3 regions of the Streptomyces sp. NPDC021019 genome follow, and region 3 is predicted to be linked to each of the others. Evidence: riboswitches for the same ligand, from Rfam matches in the RefSeq annotation. Region 3 holds a riboswitch; each other region holds the start of a gene.
What was found. A riboswitch is a leader RNA that binds a small molecule or an ion and turns the genes downstream of it on or off. The one in region 3 is predicted to bind cobalamin.
Positions count from the first base shown of each region.

Region 1: it holds a riboswitch for cobalamin, as region 3 does, so the genes downstream of both, metE (5-methyltetrahydropteroyltriglutamate--homocysteine S-methyltransferase) here and ACH4RG_RS11175 (cobalamin biosynthesis protein) in region 3, are expected to answer to the same signal.
Region 2: it holds a riboswitch for cobalamin, as region 3 does, so the genes downstream of both, ACH4RG_RS08325 (ribonucleoside-diphosphate reductase subunit alpha) here and ACH4RG_RS11175 (cobalamin biosynthesis protein) in region 3, are expected to answer to the same signal.

Region 1 covers NZ_JBIRQR010000006.1:3,468-7,387, reverse strand. The annotation lists gene cobF (precorrin-6A synthase (deacetylating)) at 1-584, shown strand, start outside; gene ACH4RG_RS27245 (hypothetical protein) at 673-870, opposite strand; cobalamin riboswitch at 1,248-1,394, shown strand; gene metE (5-methyltetrahydropteroyltriglutamate--homocysteine S-methyltransferase) at 1,579-3,903, shown strand.
Region 2 covers NZ_JBIRQR010000001.1:1,785,493-1,789,412, forward strand. The annotation lists gene ACH4RG_RS08325 (ribonucleoside-diphosphate reductase subunit alpha) at 1-2,142, opposite strand, end outside; cobalamin riboswitch at 2,278-2,414, opposite strand; gene ACH4RG_RS08330 (GNAT family N-acetyltransferase) at 2,467-2,979, opposite strand; gene ACH4RG_RS08335 (hypothetical protein) at 3,067-3,753, opposite strand; gene ACH4RG_RS08340 (YbdD/YjiX family protein) at 3,885-3,920, opposite strand, start outside.
Region 3 covers NZ_JBIRQR010000002.1:52,607-56,526, reverse strand. The annotation lists gene ACH4RG_RS11180 (cobyric acid synthase) at 1-621, opposite strand, end outside; gene ACH4RG_RS11175 (cobalamin biosynthesis protein) at 662-1,648, opposite strand; cobalamin riboswitch at 1,786-1,918, opposite strand; gene ACH4RG_RS11170 (hypothetical protein) at 2,069-2,299, opposite strand; gene ACH4RG_RS11165 (anion permease) at 2,312-3,574, opposite strand; gene ACH4RG_RS11160 (class II aldolase/adducin family protein) at 3,852-3,920, shown strand, end outside.

The DNA of each region.
Region 1 (3,920 bases), on a different contig from region 3:
AGGACCCGTGGCGGGACCGCACCCAGCAGGACGCCGGGCGCTACACCTCGGCGGTCCACGACTGGCGCCACCGCCGCGCCGACATCGGTGAACGCCTGATCGTCCAAGAGCTCGCACCGGGGCAGTGCGGAGCCTTCCTCGTGTGGGGCGACCCGTCCCTGTACGACAGCACCCTCGCGGTCCTCGACGACATTCGAGGCCGCGGAACCGTGGAATTCAGCCATGAGGTGATCCCCGGCATCAGCAGTGTCTCCGCCCTCGCCGCCCGGCACCGCGTCACCCTGAACCGGGTCGGCCGCCCCGTCCACATCACCCCCGGACGGCGTCTCGCCCAGGGATTCCCCGAGGACTGCGACCTCGTCGTGATGCTCGACGGCCACGAGAGCTTCACGGAGCTGACGGGCAGGGGATGGTGGATCCACTGGGGCGCCTACGTCGGGACCCCGGAGGAGATCCTGGTCTCCGGCCCGCTCGACGAGGTGGCCGACCGGATCAGCGGGCTGCGCGCGGAGGCCCGCGAACGGCACGGCTGGATCATGGACACCTACCTGCTGAGCCGACCGCCCGGCGCGGGCGGCGACTGACGGCCGATGACTGACGGGTCCACGTCGAGGCGCGGGCGGGGAGGACCTCCGCACCTCGTCGTCGGACCGACAGGGATGTCAGGGTTGTTCAGCGCCCGGTCTCGTGCGCCCTGATCATGCCGAGCCCGTGCCCCAGGCTCGGGCATTCGGCGGTGAGGTCGTCGCCCCGCACGAGGTAGTTGTGCACCCGGCCGTCCGCCGGTCGTTCGATCGCGCGATACAGCGTGCCGTTCACGGTGATCGTCCAGTCGTCGCCGTCCTGGGCCCACCCGACTGTCTTCTTCATCTGGCGTATTCCGTTTCCTCGGTCGGCCTCGCCGCGGGTCGGCGGCCGTGTAGTGGGAAGAAGAACGGCTTGTGACGCTCGGTGGTTCCGCAGTCCCTACGCCATTCGGTTACATCTGTGTCACTGTCACGTCCAGTGGACGCGCTCGACCTGACCAGTGGTCAGCACGCGGCTGACGAACGGCCGAACGGGCGGAGAACAGGCGTGGCCCGGCATGGTGTGTCCCGCCGCGACGGGGTCCGAGCCGGAGTCGGGGGAGTTCACCGACCCGTGTCCCACGTCACCATCCGAAGTGTGAACAACGGTGTGCGCGGGCCGGGCGCCCGCTTAGGCTGATCGGCGCAGCTGGTTCGCCCCGTCCGCCAGGCGGGGTGTCGTAAGAGGGAACCCGGTGGGAATCCGGGACTGCCCCGCAGCGGTGAGTGGGAACGACCGCCGTCATACGCACTGGGCCCGGCCGGGTCTGGGAAGCGACGGCCATTAGGTGTCCGCCCCGGCAGACGTGCCCGCGAGTCCGAAGACCTGCCCGTTGCCCGCACGCGACCGTTCGCGTGCGGAGATCCCGGTGACCTCGTGGGCGGGTCGGCGTGACCATCGGGCGGACGGACACGGTTCCTCGTGTCCCGGTCTCCGCCCGAGGCGTCATCCCTTCGCGTCCGCGTCCCGTCCGGGGTCTGTCCCGCAGACACGCTCGCGAAGGAGAGTCACGTGACAGCGAAGCCCGCAGCCGCGGCAGCGCAGGCCACCGTGTACGGCTACCCCCGCCAGGGCCGGAACCGTGAACTGAAGAAGGCCGTCGAGGGTTACTGGCAGGGCCGCGTCGACGCCGACGCACTCCGGGAGACCGCCGCCGGGCTGCGCCGGGGAACCTGGCAGCGGCTCGCCGAGGCCGGAGTCCACGAGGTGCCGACCGGTGATTTCTCGTACTACGACCATGTCCTGGACACCAGCGTCATGGTCGGCGCCGTCCCCGAGCGGCACCGCGAGGCCGTCGACGCCGACGCCCTCGACGGCTACTTCGCCATGGCCCGGGGCACGCAGGACGTCGCACCGCTGGAAATGACGAAGTGGTTCGACACCAACTACCACTATCTCGTCCCTGAGTTGGGGCCGGACACGCTGTTCTCCGCCGACTCCGCCAAGCAGGTCGCGGAGTTCCAGGAGGCGCTGGCCCTCGGTCTGACGCCCCGGCCGGTGCTGGTCGGACCCATCACCTACCTCCTGCTCGCCAAGGCGGCCCCCGGGGTGGCGGAGGGCTTCGAGCCGCTGACCCTCCTGGACCGGCTGCTTCCCGTGTACGCCGAGGTCCTCGCCGACCTGCGCGCGGCGGGCGCCACGTGGGTGCAGCTGGACGAACCCGCACTCGTCCAGGACCGCACCCCGGCCGAGCTGAACGCCGCCGCCCGCGCCTACCGCGAGCTCGGCGGACAGGCCGACCGGCCCCGACTGCTGGTCGCCTCCTACTTCGGGCGGCTCGGCGAAGCGCTGGCGGTCCTGGCCAAGGCCCCCGTCGACGGGCTGGCCCTGGACTTCACCGAGTCCGGCGCGGGGAACCTCGACGACCTCGCGGCGGCCGGCGGACTGCCCGGCAAGCGCCTGGTCGCCGGTGTCGTGAACGGCCGCAACATCTGGATCAACGACTACGAGAAGTCGCTCGCCACCCTCGGCACCCTCCTCGGCCTCGCCGACCGGGTCGACGTCTCCGCCTCCTGCTCCCTGCTGCACGTCCCGCTGGACGCCGACGCCGAGCACGGAATCGCCCCACAGATCGCGCGCTGGCTCGCCTTCGCCCAGCAGAAGACCGAGGAGATCGTCGTCCTGGCCCGCGGCCTGGGCGGCGGCACGGACACCATCACGGCCGAACTCGCCGCCAACCGTGCCGACCTGGCCTCCCGTACCGATGCCGAGCTCACCCGCGACCCCGCCGTCCGCGCCCGTGCGGCGGCCGTCACCGACGCGGACGGCCGCCGCTCCCAGCCGTACCCGGAACGCGCCGCCGCCCAACGGGCCCACCTCGGGCTGCCGCTGCTGCCGACGACCACCATCGGCTCGTTCCCGCAGACCACCGACGTGCGCACCGCGCGCGCCGACCTGCGGGCGGGGCGGATCGACGAGGCCGGGTACGAGGAGCGCATCAAGAACGAGATCCGCGAGGTCCTCTCCTTCCAGGAGGAGGCCGGACTCGACGTCCTGGTCCACGGCGAGCCCGAACGCAACGACATGGTGCAGTACTTCGCCGAGCAGCTCACCGGCTACCTCGCCACCCAGCACGGCTGGGTGCAGTCCTACGGCACCCGATACGTCCGGCCGCCGGTCCTCGCGGGCGACATCTCGCGCCCCGGGCCGATGACGGTGCGCTGGACGACGTACGCGCAGTCGCTGACCGCACGCCCCGTCAAGGGCATGCTCACCGGCCCGGTCACCATGCTCGCCTGGTCCTTCGTCCGCGACGACCAGCCGCTCGGCGACACCGCCCGCCAGGTGGCCCTCGCCCTGCGGGACGAGGTGAACGACCTGGAGGCGAGCGGCACTTCGGTGATCCAGGTCGATGAGCCCGCGCTGCGCGAGACACTGCCGCTGCGGGCGGCCGAGCACGCCGCGTACCTGGAGTGGGCGACGGAGTCCTTCCGGCTCGCCACCTCCGGGGTGCGGCCGGACACCCAGATCCACACCCACATGTGCTACGCGGAGTTCGGCGACATCGTCCAGGCCATCGACGACCTCGACGCCGACGTCATCAGCCTGGAGGCGGCCCGCTCCCACATGCAGGTCGCCCGCGAACTGGCCGCCCACGGCTACCCCCGCGAGGCGGGCCCGGGCGTCTACGACATCCACTCTCCGCGCATCCCCAGCGCCGAGGAGGCGGCGTCCCTGCTGCGCAAGGGACTTGAGGCCATTCCGGCGACCCGGCTGTGGGTGAACCCGGACTGCGGCCTGAAGACCCGCGGCTGGCCCGAGACCCGGGTCTCCCTGGAGAACCTGGTCGCCGCCGCGCGGAAGATCCGCGCGGAACTGCCCACCGGAGCGGCGTGACCCGGGCCCGGTGCGGG
Region 2 (3,920 bases), on a different contig from region 3:
GGCCGCCGCCATGTCGATCAGGCCGCGCTGCGGGATCTCCCACGCCGTGCGGTACAGCGCCCGCACGTCGTCGGGGATCCAGGCGAAGCCCTGCACGGAGCCGCTCGCCTCGCGCAGCGCCTCACGGGTGCGGGCGTCCCACACGCCGAGCTTCTTCAACTCGTCCACCAGGTAGGCGTTGACCTGGAGGAACTCACCGCTGAGCGTCTCGCGCTTGAACAGGTTGGAGACCTGCGGCTCGATGCACTCGTACACCCCGGCGATCGAGGCGATCGTGGCGGTCGGGGCGATGGCCAGCAGCAGCGAGTTGCGCATGCCGGTCTTCGCGATCCGGGCGCGCAGGGCGTTCCAGCGCTCCGGCCAGTTCAGCTCGGTGTCGTAGTGGTCGGGGTGCAGCACCCCGCGCGCCGCCCGGGTCTCGGACCAGGCGGGCAGCGGACCCGACCGCTCCGCGAGGTCGCAGGACGCCTCGTAGGCGGCCAGCATGATCCGCTCGGAGATCTTCGTGGAGAGCGCGCGGGCCTGCGGCGAGTCGAACGGCAGGCGCAGCTGGAAGAAGACGTCCTGGAGCCCCATCGCCCCCAGGCCGACCGGCCGCCAGCGGGAGTTGGAGCGCCCGGCCTGCTCGGTCGGGTAGAAGTTGATGTCGACGACCCGGTCCAGGAAGGTCACGGCGGTCCGCACGGTGGCGTCCAGCCGGTCCCAGTCGATCGAGCCGTCCGCCACGAACGCGCCGAGGTTGACCGACCCCAGGTTGCAGACGGCCGTCTCACCGTCGTCGGTGACTTCGAGGATCTCGGTGCACAGGTTCGAGGAGTGGACGACGCGGCCCGGCTCGGCGGTCTGGTTCGCGGTCCGGTTCGAGGCGTCCTTGAACGTCATCCAGCCCTGGCCGGTCTGCGCGAGGGTCCGCATCATCCGGCCGTACAGCTCACGCGCCGGAATCGTCCTGCGCGCCAGCCCCTTGGCCTCGGCCGCCCGGTAGGCCGCGTCGAACGCGTCGCCCCACAGGTCGACCAGCTCGGGCACATCGGCGGGGGAGAACAGCGACCACTCGGTGTCCGCGTCGACCCGGCGCATGAACTCGTCCGGGATCCAGTGCGCCAGGTTCAGGTTGTGCGTACGCCGCTGGTCCTCGCCCGTGTTGTCGCGGAGCTCCAGGAACTCCTCGATGTCCGCGTGCCAGGTCTCCAGGTAGACCGCCGCCGCGCCCTTGCGTCGGCCGCCCTGGTTCACCGCCGCGACGGAGGCGTCCAGCGTCTTCAGGAACGGCACGATGCCGTTGGAGTGCCCGTTGGTGCCCCGGATCAGCGAACCCCGGGCGCGGATGCGGGAGTACGACAGACCGATGCCGCCCGCGTGCTTGGAGAGCCGCGCCACCTGGTGGTAGCGGTCGTAGATCGAGTCCAGCTCGTCCTTCGGCGAGTCCAGCAGATAGCAGGAGGACATCTGCGGGTGCCGGGTGCCGGAGTTGAAGAGCGTGGGGGAGGAGGGGAGGTAGTCCAGCCGGCTCATCAGCCCGTACAGCGCGGCGACCTCGTCCAGCGCCCGCACCGACTCGTCCTCGGCGAGGCCCGCGGCCACGCGCAGCATGAAGTGCTGCGGGGTCTCGATGACCTGCCGGGTGATCGGGTGGCGCAGCAGGTAGCGGCTGTGCAGCGTCCGCAGACCGAAGTAGCCGAAGCGGTCGTCGGCGCCGTCCGCCAGGGCCTGGTCGACGAGCTGGTCGAGGGCGGCCGAGTGGAGCGCGACGAACGCGGCGGTGCGGTCGGCGATCAGGCCCTCGCGGTGGCCCACGGCGACCGAGGCGGAGAAGGACGTCGCGCCCTGGCCCGCGGCCTCGTCCGCGATCGTGCGGGTCAGCAGCCGGGCGGCCAGCCGGGAGTACGCCGGGTCCTCGGAGATGAGCCCCGCGGCCGCCTCGGTGGCCAGCGAGCGCAGCTCGGCCTCGTCGGAGCGGGCGTTGCGTCCGCGCAGCGCGGCGGCGGCGACCCGTCCGGGGTCGGTGTCGGGAAGATCGACGGTGAGGTCGGTCAGGGTCCGCAGCAGGGCGGTCCCGGGTCCGTCGTTCGTGCCTGCTCCGGACGTGGTGGAGGCAGCGGATTCGGTGGCTGAAACCGGATCGGCGGGCGCGATGGTCACTGGGCTTTCCCTCGCTCGGCAGGGGCCGGCGGCAGGCGGGGAAGCCGGGCAGCGCGAAACCCGGGGCAGGGCGGCACAGCTGACGGCGTCCACCGGCCTATCCGCGAGACCCGGACGTATGGCGTCCGGTTCGGTCGAGCCGGACGCGCTGTCGACAGGTCTTCGGACTTGCGGGTGTGCACATGCACACCGATCACACCGTTGCGGGACAGTTCCGGATTCGCACCGGATTCCCCTGCGGCGACAGCGAGGTCGAGCATACATGTGGGGGCCGCCGGATGAAGCGGCCCCCACATGTTGTGTCGCGACGATTCAACGCGCCCCTCAGGAGGGTGCCTCCAGCTCCAGCCGGAAGGTCATGAGACGTAGCCCCGGCACCGGTTCCCAGTCCCGTCCGGGGGTCCGTGCGAAGCCGAGCCGACGGTAGATCCTATGGGCTCCGAGCATGGCCGACTGTGTCGACAGCACCAGCGCCCGCACACCGTCGGCGGACCGGGCGCGCTCGACGCACGCCCGCACGAGAGCCTCCCCCACGCCCCGCCCGCGCCCCTCGCGGGCCACGGCCAGCATCCGGAACTCGGCCTCGTCCGGACCGGCGATGTCGCGCCACGGGGTGCCGGGTGCCGCATACGTCACGCCGCCGAGCACCGCCCCGTCCGCGTCGAGCGCGACGAGGACCTCGGCCTCGGCCGCGCGTTGCTCCACCGCCCGCAACTTCAGCAGATACGGGTCCTGCGGGCCGCCGTCCAGCAGCCCGTCGCCGAGATACGCCTCGGCGGTGATCCCGCCGAGGACGGCGTACTCGGCGGGCTCCGCCGCCCTGATCGTCAGGTCCATCACCCACTCGCTCCCACGTCAGCTCCTCCGTCGGCCACTCGCCTCTACGTCGGCCACTCACTCCCGCGTCAGTCGCTCGCTCCCCTGTCAGCCGCTCGCTCCCACGTCGTTGTTGGGCGCGCCGTCGCCCACCGGCGGCAGGTCGCCGCGTTCGACCGGCTGCCGCCGCGCGGTCTCGTCGGCAGGCGGCAGCACCCGGTCCAGCTCGTGGTCGTCGGCGCGGTGGGCGGCCCGCGCCGCCGACCGCAGCGTCGCCCGGTCCACCTCCTCGGGCGCCCCGCTCAGGGTGACCACGAGTCCGCCCTGCTCCCGCGCGTAGGCGTGGCCCGACTCCGTGGCCCGGTACCACTGTTCGCCGTCCCGCTCGCACGTCTTCAGGGGCTCCTGACCGCCGGCGGGCGCGGGGTCCTTCGTGCAGTCGGCCCCGGCGTGTGCCCGGCGCTCCACCCGCAGCTGGATCTGCCCGCCGTCGGGCGTGGTGTAGACGCTGCCGAACCCGTCGTCGCCGATCACCCCGACCGACTGGCGGGCCAGGGTGTACCCCGGGACTTCGGTCACCCACACGTGCTCCGTGACGGTCTGCGCGGCCAGCGCCCGCGCCTCCAGCTCCGCCCGGTCGGGCGCGGGGTCGGCCGATCCGCTCCGCGCCGCCTCCGCGTCGGGCGCCACCTCGGTGCCGCAGCCCGTCGCCGCCGCCAGGCTCAGCGCCAGCGCCAAGGTCGCGAGTACGGGGCGGTGCCGGGGCGGCCGGGGCGGCCGGGGATGCGGTGTCATGGGCACATCCTTTCGTACGGTGAGGGCTCCGCGCACCGGGAATTCGGCGGCGCCCGGGCCGGTGCGAGGGCGCGAAAAGGGGCCGCCGCGCCCGGGAAGGGGTGCGGCGGCCCGAGCTTCGGCCGGTGCGCTCAGCAGCAGCGGAAGCCCTCGCGGGGATCCGCCTC
Region 3 (3,920 bases):
CTCCAGCAGCGAGACGTCGCCCCGGAACTTGTTCACCAGGTAGCCCGCGACCAGCGCCTGGTCCTCGGGGCCCAGGAGGGCCGTCGTCCCGAAGAACGACGCGAAGACGCCGCCCCGGTCGATGTCCCCGACCACCAGCACGGGAAAGCGGGCCGCGCGGGCGATCCCCATGTTCACGATGTCGGTGCGCCGGAGATTGATCTCGGCGGGGCTCCCGGCCCCTTCGCAGATGACCGCGTCGTACGTGGCCCGCAGCTGCTCCAGGCAGTCCGTCACCGTCCCGAGCAGCGTCTCCTGACGGCCCCCGTGGTACCCCCGGGCGCTCATCTCTCCCACCGGCTTGCCCATCAGCACGACCTGGCTGGACCGGTCACTGCCGGGTTTCAGCAGCACCGGGTTCATCAGGGCCGTCGGCTCCACCCCGGCGGCCTGCGCCTGCATCGCCTGGGCCCGGCCGATCTCCGCGCCCTCCCGGGTCACGAAGGAGTTCAGGGACATGTTCTGGGCCTTGAAGGGCGCGACCTTCACGCCCCGGCGCACCAGCCACCGGCAGATGCCCGCCGTGACGACGCTCTTGCCCGCGTCCGATGTGGTCCCCGCGACCAGCAGACCGCCGCTCATACCCGCTCCCGTTCCCGTACCGCGTTCCGTGCCGGACCGTTCATGACCGCCCCCGCCCCCGCTGCCGTCCTGCCGACGACCGTCCCGCGACCACGCGTCCCGCGACCGTCCGCCCCGCCACGCACACTCCGAGGGCCAGCATGCTCACCCGGCGCGACAGCCGTACCGCGCGTTCGATGTCCGCGCCCCGCACGTCCCGCCCGGACTCCCCGTTCAGCACCGGCCGGTGCTCGACGCGCCCCGCGTACGCCAGGGTCCCGCCCAGCCGTACGCCGAGCGCCCCCGCGAACGCGGCCTCCACCGGCCCCGCGTTCGGGCTCGGGTGACGCCCCGCGTCCGCCTTCCAGGCGCGTACGGCCTCCCTGGGCCGCCCGCCGCCCGCCACGGCCAGCGCGGCCGTCAGCCGGGCACCGGGCCACCCCGCGAGGTCGTCCAGACGGGCCGAGGCCCATCCGTAACGGCGGTAGCGGGGCGACTTGTGGCCGACCATCGCGTCGAGCGTGTTCACCGCCCGGAAGCCGACGAGTCCCGGCACCCCGCCGATCGCCCCCCACACCAGCGCGCCGACGACGGCGTCCGAGGTGTTCTCGGCGACCGACTCGACGACCGCGCGGGCGATGCCCGGACCGTCCAGGGAGTGCGGATCACGCCCGCACAGGTGCGGCAGCCGCTCCCGGGCCACCTCCAGGTCCCCGGCGGCCAGGGCACCGCCGATGGCGCGGGCCTCCCGCCCCAGCGACGTCCCCCCGACGACGGACCAGGCGGTGACGGCGGTCAGCGCGACGGCGAGCGCGGGGCGTCCCCGGACGGCGCGCGCGGTCAGCGCGGCGGCCCCCACGGCGCCTCCGGCGCAGACGAGGGTGTGCAGCGCGCCCCGGCCCCGGTCGTCACGCCACAGCAGGGACTCCACCCGCGCGGCGGCGCGGCCGAATCCGGCGACGGGGTGGCCCCGGCGGGGGTCGCCGAGCAGGGCGTCGGCGATCAGCCCGGCCGTGGCGCCGTACGCGAAGACGCGGTCGGCACGCACGGATCAGCCGGTCGCGGGGAGAGGCGTTCCGGCGCGAGGGCCTGTCGTGGGGGGCACAGGACGGGGTGCACGGCGGCCGGGCATGGCGTATGTCCTCACTCAGGGTCCGCGCCCTGGTTCGACGTGACCGGCGACGAGAGTCTCCTGGCTTCCGGATCCGCGGTTCCCCCGGCCTTCCAGCCCGCGTGAGCGGGCCGTGACGTTCCGGTGTGGGGGAGCGCTCCCCGGTGACAGTGGCGGGACCGCGCCGGATTCGCACCGGCTTCCTCTGCTGTCGCCGTAAATGGCTCCGGCAGTCCACCACGCCCCGCGAACAACCGTCAACTCGCTGTTGACCTGCGGGGCTCCACTGTGCGCAGACACACATCGGGCCGGACACACGAGAGTGTGTCCGGCCCGAAGAGGGGGCGGGGTGCGGAGTCAGGCGACGATCAGGTAGATCCCGTACGCGACCGCCGCCACGCACGCCGCGAAGCAGGTGTACGCGCCGGTGCGCGCCAGCGCGACCGACCCTCCGGCGGCGCTGCTTCCGGCCGTGGCGGACTGCTTGGAGAGGGCGACGATGCCCAGGGTGAAGAGGCCGACCAGCGCGACGGTGACCACGAGGCTGACACCGAACACGGAGGCGAGAGCTGCCCAGTCGATTTTCATGCTGATCTGTCCTTACACCTTGGCCGGCGGCCGTGCCGGGTCGTCGGGCGACGGGGCCGGGGCCGGGATGGTGGTTGCGAGGTCGGCGGCCGGGCCGCCGACGGGCGGCGGCTGGACCGCGGCGATGGCGGTGGTGACGACGCCCTGGGGCTCGCCCTCCCCGTCCGTGTCGTTGACGTTGGTGTGGTCGACCGGCTGGCGGCGCGAGGCCAGCCAGATGGCGAAGGAGCCGCCCACGAGCACGACCGCGGTGACCGCGATGCCCCAGGGGCCCTGCTTGGTCAGGTACTCGGCGCCCGCGCCGATCAGACCGGCCGCCGGGAGCGTCAGCCCCCAGGCGACGAACATCCGGGTGGCGGTGGACCAGCGGACCACGCCCCCCTTGCGGCCGAGGCCCGCGCCCATGACGGCACCGGAGCAGGACTGGGTGGTGGAGAGCGAGAAGCCGAGGTGCGAGGAGGCCAGGATGACCGTCGCCGCGCTGGTCTGGGCGGCGAAGCCCTGCGGCGGCTGGAGGTCGGTCAGGCCCTTGCCCATCGTGCGGATGATGCGCCAGCCGCCGAGGTAGGTGCCGAGCGCGATGGCCACACCGGCGGAGACGATGACCCACATGGGCGGGTTGGAGCCGGGGGCCAGGACACCGCTGGTGACCAGCGCCAGGGTGATGATGCCCATCGTCTTCTGGGCGTCGTTGGTGCCGTGGGCGAGCGAGACGAGACCGGCGGAGGCGATCTGTCCGGCCCGGTAGCCCTTGGCGGTCGACTTGAGCTGACCCTCGTCGGTGACGTTCCGGTTGATCCGGTACGTCAGCCGCGTGGCCAGCATCGCGGCGATACCGGCGACCAGGGGGGCCGCGATCGCGGGCAGCAGCACCTTGGTGACGACGGTGCCGCCGTTGATCGAGGACCAGCCGGCCGACATGACGGCCGCGCCGATCAGTCCGCCGAACAGGGCGTGGGAAGAGCTGGAGGGCAGGCCGACCAGCCAGGTCAGGAGATTCCACAGGATGGCGCCGACGAGCGCCGCGAAGATGACCTCGGTTCTGATGCCGTCTTCGTTGACGATCCCGCCGGAGATCGTCTTGGCGACCTCCACCGACAGGAACGCGCCGATCAGGTTGAGAACGGCGGACATCGCCACCGCTGTCTTGGGCTTCAGGGCGCCGGTCGAGATGGTCGTAGCCATCGCGTTGGCGGTGTCGTGGAAACCGTTCGTGAAATCGAACACGAGAGCTGTCACGACCACAATCGCAAGCAGCAGCGTGATGTGTTCCATTTACCCAGGCAATCGTTCGACGTCAGTGGCACATGGACCGTAGGCAACCTGGATGAACGGAAGATGAACTGGGCAGGGCGCTGCGGTGACTCCAAACGGAGTGGGCTCCCTCCGCTTGTGTCCGGGAGGGGCTGCGCGGTGCCTGTGGGGTGGGGTGTGGACCGCCCTTTGCCACTAGTTGGCGAACATTTTGAACGGCTGTTCGGCACCCGGAAGAGACCTCCGTCACCTCCCCCGTGACGTTCCGGTTGCGCGTCCGGCCCCCTACGCTCGCCCCATGAGCGAGCAGCACCCGGAATCCGTCGGCCGGACCTGGCTGGACGTCGTCGCGACCGCCCGCCGCAGC